Regions from separate parts of the Mycolicibacterium goodii genome, predicted to be linked through region 1. Evidence: riboswitches for the same ligand, from Rfam matches in the RefSeq annotation. Region 1 holds a riboswitch; the other holds the start of a gene.
What was found. Region 1 has a riboswitch for S-adenosylmethionine ahead of AFA91_RS36030 (hypothetical protein). Riboswitches for the same ligand answer to the same signal wherever they lie in the genome.
Positions count from the first base shown of each region.

Region 1 (9,495 bases):
CCGCCGTCGTGGTGATTGCCGACCAGGCCGCCTGCAGTGCCGCAACCACCCAGCCGTTGTTGGCGAAGTCCGACGGGTGCGCGGACTCCGCCTGCTCGATCCGCTCTGTCCAGACCTTGCGGCGATCAACGTCGAGGTGGCGGAGGCCAATCCGAACGTCGGGCTCGGTCGTCAGCACTGCGTGGCGAATGGCGCACGACCACAGCACCACGGCATCACCGGCATCGGGGTCGAAGTGGGTGAGCTCGCTGATGGCTCGGGCGGCGACCACGAGGGCGTCCTCGTCGTCGAGATAGGCCAGTGCGACCGGCGCGGTCCGCATCAGTGAACCGTTGCCGGCGGTTCGGCCGGTCTGCTCGTGCAATACAGCGGACGCGGCGCGGGCACGCGCACCCGAGATGTCGCCGCCGCGAGCGGCGCCGGACAACACCGATCGCGTCTGGATGCCGACATCCTTGGCGCGCAGCGACCATTCGTGCCAGCGCGCCACGAGCGCATCCTGGGCCCCCTCCCCGCGCAGATCCGCCCCGGTGGCGGCGACTTCGGCGATCGCGATCGCCATGTCGGTGTCATCGGTCCATTCGCCGGGCTCCCATGGCCTGCCGCCCACCATGTCCACGGGCAGCTCGGGGCCTCGTGCCGGCTGGAACTCGTAGGGCGCGCCGAGCGCATCACCGGTTGCCGTGCCCAGCAGGACGCCCTCGATCCGATCATTGACTGATGCCATCGCGGCCACCTCCTTTATTTTGCGCATTATTGCGCTAATTGTTGATAACTGTACGCTGGCATACCGACATGGACAACAAGGGCTATCGGGACACCGGCGGGCGGATTCTGGCGGACTATCCGCGGCCGTCGGTCGCCGTGGACGCCGCGGTGCTCACCATCGACCCCGCAGCCGGGTTGTCGGTGTTGCAAGTCCGCAGGGCCGGGGGCCGTGGGTGGGCTCTGCCGGGTACCTTCCTGCATCCGGGGGAGACCCTGACCGACGCGGTGAACCGGGCACTGTCGACCAAGGCCAACGTGGATGGGCTGCGGCCACGGCAGTTACACGTGTTCGACGACCCGGGCCGCGACGACCGCGGGTGGGTGTTGTCGGTGGCGCACGTCGCCGTCGTCCCGCCGGAACGGGTGGCGAGCCGCTTTCCCGAGTCCACCCGACTGGTACCGACGCACACACCGGGAAGACTCATCTATGACCACGCCGACATCATCGCGTTGGCCGTCGCCGAGGTGCGGGCCCGCTACGAGTCGAGGCCCGATCCGGACCATCTGCTCGGCGACGAGTTCACGCTGCGTGACCTTCGACTGACCCACGAAGCGATCACCGGACACGAGCTGCAACGGGACACCTTCCGGCGGTCGATGGAACCGCAGCTCGCCGCGACCGGTGCCACGGTGTCCCGCGGCAGAGGACGGCCGGCGGAGTTGTTCCGCCGCCGCGACGGCGGCCGGTCCGGTCGTCGGCGCGGCATCACCGCGGACCTCTGATCGGCACATCCGGGCCGATCACCCGGCTGAAAGCATCCCAGGATGCGGCCCGACTCGGTGGGTGCGTCTCTTGCCAGATGCGCAGTGGAACATCGGCCAGCGGATCGAAAGATGCTGCCAGCCGCGAGTATTCGGTACGACGCCACTCATTTAGTCGGCCATCGCCACGGGCGAACTCGGCCAGGCGCGCCAGTTGTTCGGCGCGGATCTCCGGTGCTGTGCCTCCCTGCACGCCGACGCCGTTCATCAGGCTGTGTCGGCCGAGCCGGAACGGCTTGACGCCCCAACTCTGACCGATGGTCGAATTGACAGCGCGGCAATCCTCGCAGGCCAACCACGACCACCGGGAGACTCCGCCTGCCGTCCCCCGAAAGCAGATGATGCACAAATCTTTCAACCGCGAGACGTCGGCTCCCGGCCATCTCGCTGGGCGGTCCTCGCAACGGCACGACTGCCAGACCGTGGGGCCGTAGGCGCCTCGCTGGATGGGTCCGCGGATTCCGCCGCACGGGATGTGAACGCACAGTTCGGTCAGCCGTTGGCGCACAGCAGCATCCGTTGAGCTGAGTTCGTGATCTGTCATTTCTCGCCGTTCTGGCGACGCCACGGTCGGGCGCCCACCGCTTGCACGCGCTGCGTGCCTGCTCTTCCCCTGGGGCACCGTGCGGTGGTCGCGCGGTTGCCGGGACGACGGGCCAGGTACCCGAACAGTCGTCCGCTCGTGAGCTGAATTCAGTATAGTCGCCCCCGCCGACACGTCCGTTGTCCGCGGGCATGTTTCGAGCCCACCTGGCTGCTAGGTGGGCTCGACGCGCGTGACCCTCAATCTGTGGTCACGTAGTTCTTGGCACGGATCGTCGTTTCCCCCGACCAGCGGTAGCGGCCAGTTTTCCGCCCTTCACCGCGCTGAAATCCACACACGCGGTGTAGTCCGTCCAGCCACGGCGGTACTTGGGTGAGCGGGTCTGCTGCACGTATAGGTGACAGTTTCGGTCACGCGACCTGACTGGCCGGTGTGGTCATGATGGCTTCGAATTCGATGGGGGTCAACCGGCCGAGGCGTGCCTGGCGGCGTCGGCGGTGGTAGGTGCGTTCGATCCAGGTGACGATCGCGATGCGTAGCTGCTCGCGGGTGTCCCAACGGCGGCGGTTCAGGACGTTCTTCTGCAGCAGGCTGAAGAAGCTCTCCATGGCGGCGTTGTCTCCGGCCGCTCCGACTCTGCCCATGGAGCCGACCATGTCGTGATGGTGCAGCGCGTGTACGAATTTCCTTGACCTGAACTGAGATCCGCGATCCGAGTGCAGAATGCACCCGGCGACCTCACCGCGACGGGCCACCGCACTGGCCAACGCGGTGGTGGCCAGTCGGGACTTCATCTGCGAATCGATGCTATAGCCCACGATGCGGTTGGAGAACACGTCTTTGATGGCGCAGAGGTAGAGCTTGCCCTCACCGGTGCGGTGTTCGGTGATATCGGCCAGCCACAGCTGATTCGGCGCCTCTGCGGTGAAGTCACGTTCGACGAGATCGTCGTGGACTGGTGGGCCGGGCTTGCCGTTCTTGCCGCGTTTGCGCTTGCCGAACACGCTCCACAGGCGATTCTGCGAGCAGATGCGCCACGCGGTGCGCTCGGCCATCGGTTCGCCGGCGTCGCGGGCCTCTTCGGCCAGGTAGCGGTACCCGAACTCGGGGTCCTCGCGGTGTGCGTCGAACAGGGCGTTGGCGCGGTATGCCTCGGTGAGGTCGGCGTTGGTGACTGGGGTGGCCAGCCAGCGGTAATACGGTTGGCGGGCGAGCTTGAGTACCCGGCACGTCACCGCGACGGGGATCCCGTCGGCGGCGAGCTCTTTTACGAGCGGGTAGAGCCTTTTCCCGGCAGGTTGGCCTGTGACAGATAGGCTGCGGCCCGGCGCAGCACCTCGTTCTCCTGTTCCAGCAGACGGTTGCGGCGACGCAGTTCCCGCAGTTCAGCGGACTCGCTGGTGCTCTTGCCCGGCTTGGTGCCCTCGTCGATATCGGCCTGGCGAAGCCATTTGTGCAGGGTCATCGGGTGGACACCGAAGTCGGTGGCGATCTGCTCGATCGTCACCCCGTCGTCACGGTTGCGGGCCACGCGCACGACATCGTCGCGGAACTCGCGGGGATAAGGCCTTGCCATAGGGACATCCTTCCAGCCCGCCCATCCTGGGCAAGCCAACTCAGATGTCACCCATACGTGCAGCAGACCCAGCTCCGAGCTTGTGCAACAGCCCCCGAGTTGGGACGCGCATCCGTGCACGTCACCGATGACGTCGTACCCGCGTCCTACCGAATCGTTCATTGGACCCCATTCATCAGAACTTGCCGGCCTCTTTCAACCGGAACACACCACTGTCGCCGCGGATGAAATTGAGCAAAGAATGGACGTTCGACCGACTGCGCGGCAAGGAACACCTCTGCCATTCTGTTGCGGCTCCCACGCTGTGGTGGTCGAGTGAAACGGAGAAACGTTGGGGAACCTTATGTCGCAAAACCATTGGAAATCTCAAAGTGCACCCCGACGCGTGATCCAGCATGGTTATATGTGCTATCTATTTGTCGTTAAGTCGTGGGAGTAGCAAAAGGTGACTGACGGAGAACTTGTCCGTGAACGCGTACCGGAGATGCTTCGCGGGGCGGGCCGGTCTGTTGAAGCACGTCGATTATCGGGCGGGGACTTCGCGCGGGCGCTGGTCAACAAGCTGAGCGAAGAAGTCGACCAACTCAAGCAGGTGGTCGACGATCGTCAGCAGCTGATCTGTGGTCTCGCTGAAGTCACCGACATGCTGAGGACCCTGGTGGAATGCCAAGGCATCGATCAGGCCGACATCGACGCAAAGATTCACCGCACCCTCTCCGAACTTGGCGGATTTGACTCGGGCACCTGGCTTGTCAGCGAGATTCCACATATCGTGCGGCGGTACACCTCCGTCCACGTCGACTCCCAGCGCAACCGCTGGATTCCCGAACGTTGGGCGGGTGTATTCGTCGGCCACGAGCAGGCTCACGCCGATCTGCGCGAGCACGTCGAAGAGGCAGGCGGTATTGCGCGCAGCTTCTTGCACGCCCAGTCCGAACGGGATCCCGTCGATCTGTTCCTGATGACGATGGCGTGGGGATACCAGCCCAAGGACTATGGCCCGCAGCGCACCGCCGCCGTGCTGGCGCAGGACGGGGCGGTGGAAAAGATCAATGCGATCGTCGAGGCCACCCGCAGAAAAGGGGCGGCCGCGGGCTGGAGCGCACTGCTGGACACCCACAAGATCCGCGGGCTGGGCATGTCGTTCGGGACGAAGCTGCTGTACTACGCCGGCTACACGTGCCACCAACACCGGCGGCCGTTGGTGCTCGACGAACGCGTACGAGCTGCCCTGGCAGTCGTGGCGCCGGGGACGGTGCCTGCACGCGGCTGGGTGCGCAGAGACGACTATTTGAGGTACTTGGATCTCGCCGAAACGTGGGCAGCCAATCCGGCGTGGAACCAGGCACCCGACGTCGTGGAGTATGCGCTGTTCGCTCACGCAGGTGCGCCGGGATGATTCGCCGGAAGCGTTGCGGCTCGGGGGATCGAGGGTGTCATGTCGGATGACCGTCTGAAGAATTTCGTGTTGTCGCTGGCCGACCGCGATGACACGTTGAGTGAGCAGGCGAAGCTCGTGGTGCTTGCCGCGCTGGAAGGGTCCGATGACCTCACAGAGGTGTTGGGGGACACCGCAACCCGGCCCGAGTTGGTGGAGTCACTGACCACCGCCCAAGAAGACACGACAGAACCTGTCGGGGCCTATCTACGCTCGATCACCGTGCAGGGTTTTCGGGGAATCGGGCCCGAGGTCACGCTCAACTTCCAACCCGGGCCCGGCCTGACCGTCGTCGCCGGACGAAACGGTTCCGGCAAGTCCACACTCGCCGAAGGGCTTGAGCTCGCACTTACCGGCAAGAACTCCCGGTGGGGCGACAAGCCCGGAGTGTGGTCGCAGAGCTGGCGCAACCTGCACGCCGGGGAACCGGCGCAGCTCCGTGTGGTTCTGGCCGAAGAAGGCTCGGGCGCAACCACAATCGGAGTGGACTGGCCCGCCGGTGACGAGGTCGAAGTCGACGACTGCTCATGCTGGGTGCAGCGGCCGACACGCAAACGGGAAGACGTCAGCGTGCTGGGGTGGGCCGGCGCACTCGAGATGTACCGGCCTCTTTTGAGCTACGACGAACTCGGCGGCATCCTCGAAGGCGCGCCCAGCAAGTTCTACGACCAGCTGCACAAGCTGCTCGGCCTGGAGCAGCTGACCGAGGCGATGGCGCGCCTGGACGCGGAGGTCAGGGAGCTCAAACAACCATCGGAGGAACGGCGGAAGGCGCGCAGCGTGTTGCGCGCCAAACTGGAGTCACATGAGGACCCGCGTGCCGCCCAGGCTCTGATCCAGGTGAAGAAGCACCGTCCCGACCTCGACGCTCTACGCCCATTGATCACCGGCGGAGCCGGTGGCGATGTTCCGGCAGCCTGGAGGCAGGCCGACGAACTGTCGACCCCGACCGACGACGAAGTAACGGCGGCCTGCGAAGCGCTTCGAGCGGCGGCCGATGCGGAGTTGCGGGAAGTCGAACACGCGGATGCGTTGGCGGCCGATCGGGGCCGGGTGTTGTCGATGGGGTTGGAGTTCCATGCTGCCCATGGTGATCAGAAGTGCCCGGTGTGTGGGCAAGGTGATCTCACCGCCGAGTGGGCGGCAGCAGCGCGGACCGTCCTGGAGCAGGATCAGCGGTCGGTAAAGACGTTGACGGAGGCTCGGCGCGCGACGGCCGAGGCGCGCGCCAGAGTCCTCAATCTGGTGGAATCAGTCGATGCACCGCCGGCGGCCGAGGACGGTGCGCTCTCCACGCTGCCAACAGCGCAGGCCGCGTACACGCAGTTCTCCGACGTTCCGGTCGACGGGCAACATGCACTTGCCGACCACGTCGAGCAGAAACTGCCACAGTTGCGTGACGCCTACACCGCGCTGAAGCAGGAAGCTGCCGCGTTGATCAAGGCACGCCAAGACGCGTGGAGCCCGATCGCCGTGGAACTGGCGGCGTGGGTTCGGAAGGCAGAACTCGCCAACGAGGTCGAACCGCAGCTCACGGTGGCGTCGGAGGCGTTGAAGTGGTTGCAGGACAACGCCGCCGAACTGCGCAACCAGCGCATCGCACCGCTTGCCGAACAATCCCGGCAGATCTGGGCGGCACTGCGGCAGGAGAGCAACGTCGAACTCGGCGCCATTCAGCTGGTGGGCCAGAAAACCAGCCGACGGGTCTTGCTCAAAGCCGAAGTCGACGGGTCCGACACCGAAGCCTTCGGTGTCATGAGCCAAGGCGAACTGCAGGCTCTTGCGCTCGCGGTGTTCATTCCGCGTGCGACATCGCCGGCCAGCCCGTTCCGGTTCCTGGTGCTCGACGACCCGATCCAGGCGATGGACCCGTCGAAGATTGACGGGCTGCTGCAGGTGCTGACGAGACTCGCCGAGACGCGTCAGGTGGTGGTGTTTACACACGACGACCGGCTGCCCGCCGCCATCCGTCGGTCACGCGTACCCGCGCGTGTGGTCGAGGTGGTCCGTGGCGTGAATTCCGTTGTCAGCGTGACGGAAGCGAGCCGACCGGCGATGAGGATGCTCGACGACGCCTTCGCCATCGCCGCCGATGATGCGGTGCCTGAGGCGATCAAACGGGTCGCCGTACCGGTGTTATGCCGAGATGCGTTGGAATCGACGGCGTGGGACGTGTTCAGTGCCCGCCGACTGGGGCAGGGACATGCGCATGCCGACGTCGAACAGGCCTGGGAGAACGCGCGATTGACCAAACGGCGGCTCGGGCTGGCGGTGGATCCCGACAACGACGCAGCCGTGGACCGGTGGTTGTCCGGTGGGTCGGCCCGCCGACAGGCTCTGAAGACAGCGACAGCCGGCGCCCACAACGGCATCACCAACTACCGTGAGGTTGTCCACGCCACCCGACTGGCCGTCGCTGATCTTGCAAAGCTGTCGTCATGACCGACCGCGCGGCACTGTTGGCCCACGCTGACCAGGTACTGAACGGCACCGTCGACCTAGGGGTGCGGGGTCCGCGCACCGCGGCTCTGCTGGCGCGTCGGGCTTTCGAAGACTGGCTCGACGAGACCAGCCGGTCGTGGGCGGTGCATGCCAATAGCGACCGGGCGCCGACCACCAGCTCGAAGCTGGTGGTGCTGGGAGCTCTTCGCGGAGAGGAGCTTGGTGAGACCGCCAAACGGGTGTGGCACGGACTGAGTAGGGCGGTGCACCACCACGCTTATGAGCTCCAGCCGTCCGTGGCCGAGGTGCGGAGTTTGTTGAGGGACCTGCACGCCGTCATAGAACAAGCGAAAGGAGACGCGAGTACGTGAAGCGGTTGCCTTTCGCCGACATTGCATCGCAACGTAAGCATATGGTGTATAGGCTCCAGCAACTGCCTAACGCAGATGACGCCGTGCGGAAACGCGCATTAGCTGAGCTTGAATCGCGTGTTGCGACCTGGTGGGGAGGCGCGCTTCCGCCGGTAAGCAGGTTCGCCGAGAACCTCCCGATGGGTTATCCAGTTGCGCTGGAGTGTGATCCTGCGGAGCTTTACATCCTGCGCGCGATCTCACCGACCGCTCGGCCCGCAATGTTCGGCGTTGAAACTGACGGCGCAGTCTCCACAGTGGATGTGACGGGGCGCTATCAGATCTTCGTCACTGGCCTCTCGCCGCTACTCGACGAAGTCGCAGATCTTTGCTACCGCAGCAACGGCAAGAAGACATCTTTGATCATCGAGCGCAACCGCCGGTTCTTCACCGATTTCGATGCCGATATGGATGAGGCACTCGCGACCGTGGACTTACTGACTGACGTCGCACCCCCTCGTCCTGCGGAGAAGCCCTTTTGGCAGCGGATCGTATCCATATTGCCGTGGGTGCACGACGAACCTAATCTGAAAACCGCCCAAGCCGCCACGTCGCGAAAAGAGTCGCCAGGGCCACCGCCTGCTGGGCAAGGCAACGAGCGCGATGTAACGGCGCAGTGGGACGACGAAATCAGCAACCGGCCGATTCACCAACTCGTCGTTGACTTCGATGTTGGTCATTGGCCAGAGTCGGGTGTCCTAAGTGAACTAGGTTACCGAGTAGGAAAGAACGGGCTCGGCGTCGAGCATCGGCGGCGTATTCTGCGTAACGCGTTGATGATTGAGTTGGTTGCTGTGTCAGCAGATGCTGAGTCGTACATACAGGAGTGGGGTCCTCCGAACAGCCGGCAGCGCGCAGCGAAGATCGAACGTTGTCTCAGCGGGTTCGCCAGTATCGCGAAACGCAAAAACGCGGATATGTCTGCGGCGATCGCAGACTGGGAGAGCGACCTCGATTGGCTTCGGCGGGAGCGCTCGCGATAAGGCGGGACGTAACTCGCACAACAGTCACGTCGCCCCGAACGCCTCCACGTACAGCGCGTAGAGCGAGTGCGACGCCGCCATGTAGAGGCGGTTGTTCTCGGGCCCGCCGAAGGTGAGGTTGGCGCAGCGCTCGGGCAGGCGGATGAAACCGATCGGCTTGCCCTGCGGATTGAAAACCTTGACGCCGTCGAGATCTTCGGGCTTGCCGCGGAGTTCGTACACCTGGCGCCCGCCGACGTCGGTCGGCTGGTCGGCGACCAGACCGTTGCTGCCCCAGCCGCACCACAGGTTGCCGTCGCGGTCGACGGTGAACCCGTCGAGCGCGCCCTGGTCGGCGGCGTCGATCAGCTTGGTCTTGTTGGCGACGGTGCCGTTGTCGGCAACATCGAAGCTCCACAGGCTGCGGTTCGGGGTGCCTCGCCACTCGATGACATACAGCTTCTTCTCGTCGGGGGAGAACGCCAACCCGTTCGGGTTGACCAGGTCGGTGATGACCGCCGTCATCTCACCATCGGGGGTGAGCCGATAGACGTTGGTGGTGGCCTGCTCGGGCTCGGCGCGGCTGCCCTCCC
Region 1 is NZ_CP012150.1:6,924,736-6,934,230, reverse strand. It holds gene AFA91_RS32425 (ADP-ribosylglycohydrolase family protein) at 1-727, opposite strand, end outside; gene AFA91_RS32420 (NUDIX hydrolase) at 796-1,491, shown strand; gene AFA91_RS36030 (hypothetical protein) at 1,475-1,825, opposite strand; SAM riboswitch class IV at 2,107-2,218, opposite strand; partial or broken gene AFA91_RS36025 (metallophosphatase) at 2,314-2,450, opposite strand; one part of gene AFA91_RS32410 (IS3 family transposase) at 2,485-3,363, opposite strand; one part of gene AFA91_RS32410 (IS3 family transposase) at 3,366-3,650, opposite strand; gene AFA91_RS32400 (8-oxoguanine DNA glycosylase OGG fold protein) at 4,135-5,049, shown strand; gene AFA91_RS32395 (AAA family ATPase) at 5,089-7,530, shown strand; gene AFA91_RS32390 (hypothetical protein) at 7,527-7,901, shown strand; gene AFA91_RS32385 (hypothetical protein) at 7,898-8,923, shown strand; gene AFA91_RS36020 (SMP-30/gluconolactonase/LRE family protein) at 8,948-9,495, opposite strand, start outside.

Region 2 (9,495 bases), 370 kb from region 1:
GACCACCACGAGTACGGGCCGGGCACGTCCCCGTGCACCTGCCGCACCACGTCGACCCATCCGGAGCTCAACAGCCCGCCGACCCACTGCCGCTCCTCGGGCAGGAAGCCGGACTTCTTGACGTTGCCCTTCCAGTTCTTGATGTCATTTTCGCCGTGCCCGATGTTCCAGTCGCCGCACACCAGCGCCTCCCGGTCGCCGGAGCGCAGCTGCGCCATGCGTCTGCCGACCGCGGCCATGAACCGTTCCTTCTCCAGCTGCCGCTCGGTCTCCGCTTCCCCGGTGGGGATGTAGACGCTGGCGACGGTGATACCCGCGGTGTCGACCTCGATCCAACGGCCGTGGGTCTCGAACTCCTCTGCGCCGCAACCGATCCTGATCGCATCGAACGGGGTACGGGACAGCACCGCGACGCCGTTGCGACCCTTGCGCTCCGACGGGGCCGAGGCGAGGTGCCACCCGTCGGCGATCGCGGGCTCCAGGGTGGCGGCCAGTTGATCGTCGTCGCAGCGGGTTTCCTGCATGCAGATCACGTCCGCGCGGGTCTCCTTGAGCCAGGCCAGCATGCCCAGGTTCTCGGTGGAGCGCTCCTTGCACGCCGCGCGGGCGCCGTTGACGTTGATGGTGGTGACGGTCAGAGTCTGCGCAAAAGCCACGGCCGAGACCCTACCGATCGGCTCCGACACCGCCGACGCCATCTTGCGGTACCGGCGGTATCACCTTAACCTCGGGCGTCATGGTTGAACGTGCACCCATCCACCTGGGCTCCCGCGACGGCAGCACCGAGCCGATCCTGCTGCTGCACCCGTTCCTGCTGTCGCAGAGCGTGTGGAAATACGTCGCCCCGCAGCTCGCCGAGACCGGGCGCTACGAGGTGTTCGCGCCCACCATGGCCGACCACAACGGCGGCCCGCGCGGCCCGCTGCTGCTCGACGTCGCGCACCTGGCCGACGACATCGAGCGCCGCCTCGACGACATCGGCTGGACCACCGCGCACATCGTCGGCAACTCGCTGGGCGGCTGGGTGGCCTTCGAACTGGAACGACGCGGGCGGGCGCGGACCGTCACCGGCATCGCACCCGCGGGCGGCTGGACCCGTTTCACGCCGGCCAAGTACGAGATCATCGCCAAGTTCGTCGCCGCGCTGCCGATCGTGCTGATCACCAAACTGCTGGGTCAGCGCGTACACCGGTTGCCGTTCACCCGCCAGATCTCCTACGTCGCGGTCGCCGCCACCGCCGATGCGCTCACCGACAGCGACCGGCGTGACCTCATCGACGACGTCGCACACTGCCCGGCCTATCACAAGCTGATGCTCAAATCGCTGACCACCGCGGGCCTGATGGAGCTGCCCAACTCGTGCACACCCACGCACCTGGTGATCTGCGAGAAGGACCGCGTACTCCCCCACCCGCGGTTCACCAGGCACTTCACCGAGAACCTGCCTGCCAACGCCGAGATCACCCATCTCGACCGGGTGGGCCACGTGCCGATGTTCGAGGCGCCGGGCCGCATCACCGACCTGATCACCGAGTTCGTCGACCGCCACACCGACCGGGGTCGCGCGGCGGGCTGACCGGCTCCGACATCAAAACGCGAAATTGCAAAGAGGGACAGAATCCGCGCGGATTCTGTCCCTCAGTGCGATCTGGGTGGTTACACGGTTTCCAGCGTCGTGTTGAACGTCTCGCTCGGACGCATCACCTCGGAGGTCTTGTCCGGGTCGGGGAAGTAGTAACCGCCGATGTCGACCGACTTGCCCTGCACCGAGTTCAGCTCGGAGACGATGGTCTCCTCCTGCTCGGCGAGCGCCTTGGCCAGCGGCGCGAAGTGCTCGGCCAACTCGGCGTCCTCGGTCTGCTCGGCCAGCGCCTGCGCCCAGAACAGCGCGAGGTAGAACTGGCTGCCGCGGTTGTCGAGCTCACCGGTGCGACGCGACGGGCTCTTGTTCTCCTCCAACAACTTTCCGGTCGCGGTGTCGAGCGCCTTGGCGAGCACCTTGGCCTTCGCGTTGTCGGTCTTCTCGCCCATGTCCTCCAGGCTGGCGCCGAGCGCCAGGAACTCACCGAGGGAATCCCACCGCAGGTGGTTCTCCTCGACGAGCTGGTGGACGTGCTTGGGCGCCGAGCCGCCCGCACCGGTCTCGTACAGACCGCCACCGGCCATCAGCGGCACGATCGACAGCATCTTGGCGCTCGTGCCGAGCTCGAGGATCGGGAACAGGTCGGTGAGGTAGTCGCGCAGGATGTTGCCGGTCGCGGCGATGGTGTCCTTGCCGCGGATGACCCGCTCCAGGGTGTACCGCATGGCCCACACCTGCGGCATGATCTGGATCGTCAGGCCCTCGGTGTCGTACTCCTTCAGGTACTCCTTGACCTTCTTGCGCAGCTCGACCTCGTGCGGGCGCTCGGTGTCCAGCCAGAACACCACCGGCATGCCGGACAGCCGCGCCCGCGTGACGGCCAGCTTGACCCAGTCGCGGATCGGGGCGTCCTTGACGATCGGCATGCGCCAGATGTCGCCCTCTTCGACGTTCTGGGTCAGCAGCACCTCACCGGTGTCGATGTCGACGATGTCGGCGACGCCGTCCTCGGGGATCTCGAACGTCTTGTCGTGACTGCCGTACTCCTCGGCCTGCTGGGCCATCAGGCCGACGTTCGGCACGGTGCCCATGGTGGTGGGATCGAACTGGCCGTGCGTCTTGCAGAAGTTGATCATCTCCTGGTAGATGCGGGAGAAGGTCGACTCCGGGTTGACGGCCTTGGTGTCCTTGGGGCGTCCGTCGGCGCCGTACATCTTGCCGCCGAGGCGGATCATCGCGGGCATCGACGCGTCGACGATGACGTCGGACGGCGAGTGGAAGTTCGAGATGCCCTTGGCCGAGTCCACCATCGCCAGCTCCGGCCGGTGCTCGTGGCAGCGGTGCAGGTCCTCGATGATCTCCTCCTGCAGCGAGGCGGGCAGCGACTTGATCTTGTCGTACAGGTCGGACAGACCGTTGTTGACGTTGACCCCGAGCTCGTCGAACAGCTTCTGGTGCTTGGCGAATGCGTCCTTGTAGAAGACCTTGACCGCATGCCCGAATACGATCGGGTGCGACACCTTCATCATGGTCGCCTTGACGTGCAGCGAGAACATGACGCCGGTCTTGTAGGCGTCCTCGATCTGCTCCTCGTAGAACTCGATGAGCGCCTTCTTGCTCATGTACATCGAGTCGATGATGTCGCCGGCATCGAGCTTGACCTCGGGCTTGAGGACGATCTCCTCGCCGCTGTCGGTCTTGAGCACCATCTTGACGCGACGGTCGCGGTCCAGCGTCAGCGACTTCTCGCCGTGGTAGAAGTCGCCGGTCTTCATGGTCGCGACGTGGGTGCGCGACGCCTGGCTCCACTCACCCATGCTGTGCGGGTGCTTGCGGGCGTACTCCTTGACCGCCTTGGGTGCGCGGCGATCCGAGTTGCCCTCGCGCAGGACCGGATTCACGGCGCTGCCGAGGACCCTGGCGTAGCGGTCCTTGATCTTCTTCTCGTCGTCGGTCTTCGGGTTGGCCGGGTAGTCCGGGATGTTGTAGCCCTTGCCCTGCAGCTCCTTGATGGCCGCGAGCAGCTGCGGCACCGAGGCGCTGATGTTGGGCAGCTTGATGATGTTGGCGGTGGGGTCCTGGGTCAGCGCGCCCAGCTCGGCCAGGTTGTCGGGAACCCGCTGTTCGTCGGTCAGGCGATCTCCGAACTCGGCCAGGATGCGGGCCGCCACCGAGATGTCGCTGGTCTTGACGTCGATGCCTGCCGCTTCGGCGAATTTGCGGATCACCGGCAAGAAGGCATAGGTCGCAAGCAGCGGCGCCTCGTCGGTCAGCGTGTAGATGATGGTCGGCTGCTGGGCGCTCATGGTTCCTCTCCGAACGTCACTGTCGGTCTTTTCTCGTCGGTAATGACCTTATCGCGCGGGCCGGTCACCCCGTCGGCCTCCGCGTCCGGACGAACCCGGTGGCACCGACTACGGGCGGTGGGATAGTCTCTATGGCGGTCATGAGCGCCAGCGACAAGCCCCGGCTTGCTGGCCGGCAACCCTCCAACCGCGGTGGGGTGCCCCGGGTGATGACCAGGTTGAGCGGCTGACGGATTCTTCCGGCCGGCTGCAAGGCAAGCGCGGGTCCGCCGGTTCGGGCCCCAGAGAGACAGGGAAACCTGATGGAGGCCAACCTTTTGGCGTTGTTCGTGAACTGTTCACATCCCCCTGGCGTGTGTCCGTGCCTGTGCACGCTCGGGCCCGGCTCGCCCTGAGACGTTCGGCCGTCCAGCAGCTTCCATCCCCCACATTTCGCCCCCGAACTCGCGGAGGAGACCCTTCATGACCAACCCCGATCCCACCGAGAACTGGTCGTTCGAGACCAAGCAGATCCACGCAGGTCAGTCGCCTGACGCCGCCACCCATGCCCGCGCCCTGCCGATCTACCAGACCACCTCGTACACCTTCGACGACACCGGCCACGCCGCGGCCCTGTTCGGCCTCGAGGTTCCCGGCAACATCTACACCCGCATCGGCAACCCCACCACCGACGTCGTCGAGCAGCGCATCGCCGCACTCGAGGGCGGCGTCGCCGCGCTGTTCCTGTCCTCGGGGCAGGCCGCCGAGACGTTCGCCATCCTCAACGTCGCAGGCGCCGGGGATCACGTCGTGTCCTCCCCGCGCCTGTACGGCGGCACCTACAACCTGCTGCACTACACCCTGCCCAAGCTCGGCATCGAGACCACGTTCGTGGAGAACCCCGACGACCTGGACTCGTGGCGCGCGGCGGTTCGGCCGAACACCAAGGCGTTCTTCGCCGAGACCATCTCCAACCCGCAGATCGATGTGCTCGACATCCCGAACGTGTCCGCGATCGCGCACGACAACGGGGTGCCGCTGATCGTCGACAACACGATCGCGACGCCGTATCTGGTCCAGCCGATCGCCCACGGCGCCGACATCGTCGTGCACTCGGCGACGAAGTACCTCGGCGGGCACGGTTCGGCGATCGCGGGGGTGATCGTGGACGGCGGCAGATTCGACTGGACCAACGGCAAGTTCCCCGGCTTCACCGAGCCGGATCCCAGCTACCACGGCGTGGTGTTCGCCGAGCTCGGCGCGCCCGCCTACGCCCTCAAGGCGCGCGTGCAGTTGCTGCGTGACCTGGGTTCGGCGGCCGCCCCGTTCAACGCGTTCCTCATCGCGCAGGGCCTGGAAACCCTGTCGCTGCGCGTCGAGCGCCACGTCGCGAATGCGCAGAAGGTCGCCGAGTTCCTGGAGAACCATCCCGATGTGACGTCGGTGAACTACGCGGGGCTGCCGTCGTCGCCGTGGTACGAGCTGGGCCGCAAGATCGCGCCGAAGGGCACCGGCGCGGTGCTCGCCTTCGAGCTGGCCGGCGGCCTGGAGGCCGGCAAGGCCTTCGTCAACGCGCTGACGCTGCACAGCCACGTCGCCAACATCGGTGACGTGCGCTCGCTGGTCATCCACCCGGCCTCCACGACGCACCAGCAGCTCACCGCCGAAGAGCAGCTGTCGACGGGTGTGACGCCGGGCCTGGTGCGCCTCGCGGTGGGCCTGGAAGGCATCGACGACATCATCGCCGACCTGGAGCAGGGCTTTGCCGCGGCGCGCCCGTTCAGCGGCGCGGTCCAGACCGCCCAGACGGTGTGACCCGGCGGGAAGAAATGCAGTGACGATCATCGAAGAACCTGCCACGGACACCGGGATGGCCACCGTGCCCCTGCCCGCCGAGGGCGAGATCGCCGTGGTGAACATCGGCGCGCTGGCCCTGGAGAACGGCACCGTCCTGCCGGACGTCTCCATCGCGGTCCAGCGGTGGGGTGAACTCGCGCCCGACCGCGACAACGTCGTGCTGGTCCTGCACGCGCTCACCGGCGACTCACACGTCACCGGCCCGGCGGGCAACGGCCACCCGACCGCGGGTTGGTGGGACGGCGTCGCGGGGCCGGGCGCCTCGATCGACACCGACCGTTGGTGCGCGATCGCGACGAACGTGCTCGGCGGCTGCCAGGGTTCGACCGGCCCCGGCTCGATCGCCCCGGACGGAAAGCCTTGGGGCTCACGGTTTCCGCAGATCACCATCCGCGACCAGGTGGAGGCCGACCGCGCCGCGCTGGCGGCGCTCGGCATCACCGAGCTCGCCGCGGTGGTCGGCGGGTCGATGGGCGGGGCGCGGGCGCTCGAGTGGCTGGTGAGCCACCCCGACGAGGTGCGTGCCGGTCTGGTGCTGGCGGTCGGCGCGCGGGCGACGGCCGACCAGATCGGCACCCAGAGCACCCAGGTGGCCGCGATCAAGGCCGATCCGGACTGGCAGGGCGGCGACTACTACGGCACCGGCCGCGCGCCCACCGAGGGCATGGAGATCGCCCGCCGGTTCGCGCACCTGACCTACCGAGGCGAAGCGGAGCTCGACGACCGCTTCGGCAACGCCGCCCAGGGCGACGAGGATCCCCTCACCGGGGGCCGCTACGCCGTGCAGAGCTACCTGGAGTACCAGGGCGGCAAGCTGGCCCGCCGGTTCGACCCCGGCACCTACGTGGTGCTCAGCGACGCGTTGTCCAACCATGATGTGGGACGTGGGCGCGGCGGCGTCGAGGCCGCCCTGCGCAGTTGTCCGGTACCGGTCGTGGTCGGTGGGATCACGTCGGACCGCTTGTACCCGATCCGTTTACAGCAGGAGCTCGCCGACCTGCTTCCCGGCTGTCAGGGCCTGGACGTGGTCGACTCGATCTACGGGCACGACGGCTTCCTGGTCGAGACCGAGTTGGTCGGCAAGCTCATACGCCGAGCATTGGAGCTTGCACAACGGTGACGTCCTCCGATTCCTCGAAGCAGAAACGCTCCCTGTCCTTCGGTTCCGAAGCGGCGGCCTACGAACGCGGCAGGCCCTCGTATCCGCCGGAGGCCATCGACTGGCTGCTTCCGGATGGTGCACACGACGTGCTGGACCTGGGCGCCGGAACCGGCAAGCTCACCACCCGGCTGGTGGAGCGGGGACTCAACGTCATCGCGGTCGATCCGCTCGCCGAGATGCTGGAGTTGTTGTCGACGTCGTTGCCCGACACCCCGGCCCTGCTCGGCACGGCCGAGGAAATCCCGTTGCCGGACAACAGCGTCGACGCGGTGCTGGTGGCGCAGGCGTGGCATTGGTTCGACCCCGAACTCGCGGTCAAGGAGGTCAGCCGGGTGCTGCGACCCGGCGGCCGACTGGGCCTGGTGTGGAACGTGCGGGACGAACGGCTGGGCTGGGTCAAGGATCTGGGCCGCATCATCGGTCACGAGGATCCGTTCAGCCATGAGGTCACGCTGCCCGCGCCGTTCGCCGACATCGAACGCCATCACGTGGAGTGGACGAGTTACCTGACGCCGCAGGCCCTCATCGATCTGGTGGCCTCGCGCAGCTACTGCATCACCTCACCCGAGCAGGTGCGCACCCGCACGCTCGGGCAGGTACGGGAACTGCTGGCGACCCACCCCGCGCTGGCGAACTCGAACGGCCTGGCGCTGCCGTATGTGACGGTGTGTATGCGGGCCACCCTGGTCTAGGTTCCGGCCCGCTCGAGCCCGGCGTGCTGGTCGCCGAACCAGCGCCCGAGCGCGCGACCCAACCGTTCGTGGTCGTCTCCGCTGGAATCGGTTGCGGCCCAGGCGACGTAACCGTCCGGGCGGATCAGCAGCGCAGGCGCGGGGCGGTCGGCTGCGGTGGCCGGGGTGACCAGGTCGACCCGGTCGCGCCAATCGAGCGCCGTCGCGGCGTATTCGCCGCCGTCGAGGTCGAGCAGCACGGGACGCCCCGCGCGCATCAGGTCGGCGAGGCGGCGGCCGTCGTCGAACACCATCTCGGGGGCCATAGACCCGGACAGCGGATGGGGATCCGCCACGTCATAGCGGACGTCTGCCCCGGCGAGCAGGTGTGCGATATGCGTCGCGCCCTCCGAGGTGGCGAGCAGCTCACCGAAAAGCGTTCGAAGCGCGTCGACCTCGGGCCCGCTCTGCAGCAGCGCGTGCTGCGCCATGGACTGCATCATCACGCGCTCACCGGCCGGGTGCCGCTCGCTGTGGTAGGTGTCGAGCAGCCCGGGTGGCGCCCAACCGTGCACCGCCGCGGCCAGTTTCCACCCGAGGTTCATGGCGTCCTGCATCCCGAGGTTGAGGCCGGGGCCACCCACCGCGGAGTGCACGTGCGCCGCATCGCCGATCAGGAACACGTTGCCGACGCGGTATCGCTCGGCCTGGCGGGTGTTCTGGCCGTTGATCCGCCGCAACGCATGCGGTCCCGGCCCGGTGGGCGGGGTGATCGGCACCTCGACACCGAGGATCCGTGTCACGCTGCCCTGCAGTTCGGCCACCGTCATCGCCGGTGCGTCATCGGGCAACAAGGTTGTGTACTCGATGGTGCCGATCATCGAGCGCCCCGGTTCGAACTCCATGTAGATGAGCACACCCCGGTCGAAGCGGTTGTGACCGAACGGGATCCGGCCGATGCCGGGGATGTCCAGCGCGCCGGGTACCCGCAGCCGGTCGGGGATGCTGACATGTGCGACGCGCGCGACCACCGGCGAGGTCACACCCGGGAACCCGATGCCCATGGTCTTTCTGACCATGCTGCGGCCTCCGTCCGCGCCGACCAGGTAAGTGGCGTCCAGGCGGTAAGCCCCTTGGGGCGATTCGACATCCAGCTCGACACCGCCGGGCTGGGTCGCGACGTCGGTCAGCGCGTGTCCCCATCGGATCTGAACGCCCAGGTCGCGCGCCCAGTCCGCGAGCCGGCGCACCACCTGCGGCTGTTTGATGAACATGCCGTACATCGGGTTGTCGACGACGCCGGTGAACGGCACGTGCATGCCGGCGAAGATGTAGCCGTTCAACGGCTGCGGCGGTGCGCCCGAACCGGTCAGCATCTGGTAGAGCCCGCGCATGTCGAGCGCGCGGTGCACCTGGCCGACGATGCCGTTGGCCCTCAGTTCCGGGCTGGGTCCGGTGAGCTGTTCGAGCACCACCGGACGCACCCCGGCCAGGGCCAGCTCACCGGCCAGCAGCAGGCCGTTGGGGCCGGCCCCGGCGATGACGACATCGGCCCGATCAGGTGTGTTCATCGCCCTGCCTCCGGCTCGGGAAGGCCCGCGGCGACGGCCGCGAAACCCTCACGCAGTAACGGCGTGAGCGGCACCGGCGGGTCGGCGTTGGCGTATTCGTCGATCGCGACGTCGCCCACCGCACGCACGACGGCCGCCACCAGGCGCGGATACCGGTCCTGCGGATCGGTACCGGTGCGCTCGGCGATCGCCACCACCCACTCGTCGAACATGCCCCGGAACGTGACGTCGCGGATCTCGGCGAGCATGAGCACCTTTCTGACCTCGACCAGTTGCGCACGGGTGGGCAGCGTGTCGTTCGTTCCGTAGACGTCGTCCAGGTCCTCTTGCAGCGGCGCGATCACGGCCTCGGCGATCGCGGTCCACA
Region 2 is NZ_CP012150.1:6,557,163-6,566,657, forward strand. It holds gene AFA91_RS30635 (exodeoxyribonuclease III) at 1-656, opposite strand, end outside; gene ephH (epoxide hydrolase EphH) at 737-1,576, shown strand; gene AFA91_RS30645 (NADP-dependent isocitrate dehydrogenase) at 1,657-3,888, opposite strand; SAM riboswitch class IV at 4,025-4,155, shown strand; gene AFA91_RS30650 (bifunctional o-acetylhomoserine/o-acetylserine sulfhydrylase) at 4,351-5,682, shown strand; gene metX (homoserine O-acetyltransferase MetX) at 5,702-6,844, shown strand; gene AFA91_RS30660 (class I SAM-dependent methyltransferase) at 6,841-7,578, shown strand; gene AFA91_RS30665 (FAD-dependent monooxygenase) at 7,575-9,128, opposite strand; gene AFA91_RS30670 (acyl-CoA-like ligand-binding transcription factor) at 9,125-9,495, opposite strand, start outside.
Region 2: linked by a shared signal. The riboswitch ahead of AFA91_RS30650 (bifunctional o-acetylhomoserine/o-acetylserine sulfhydrylase) and the one ahead of AFA91_RS36030 (hypothetical protein) in region 1 are both predicted to bind S-adenosylmethionine.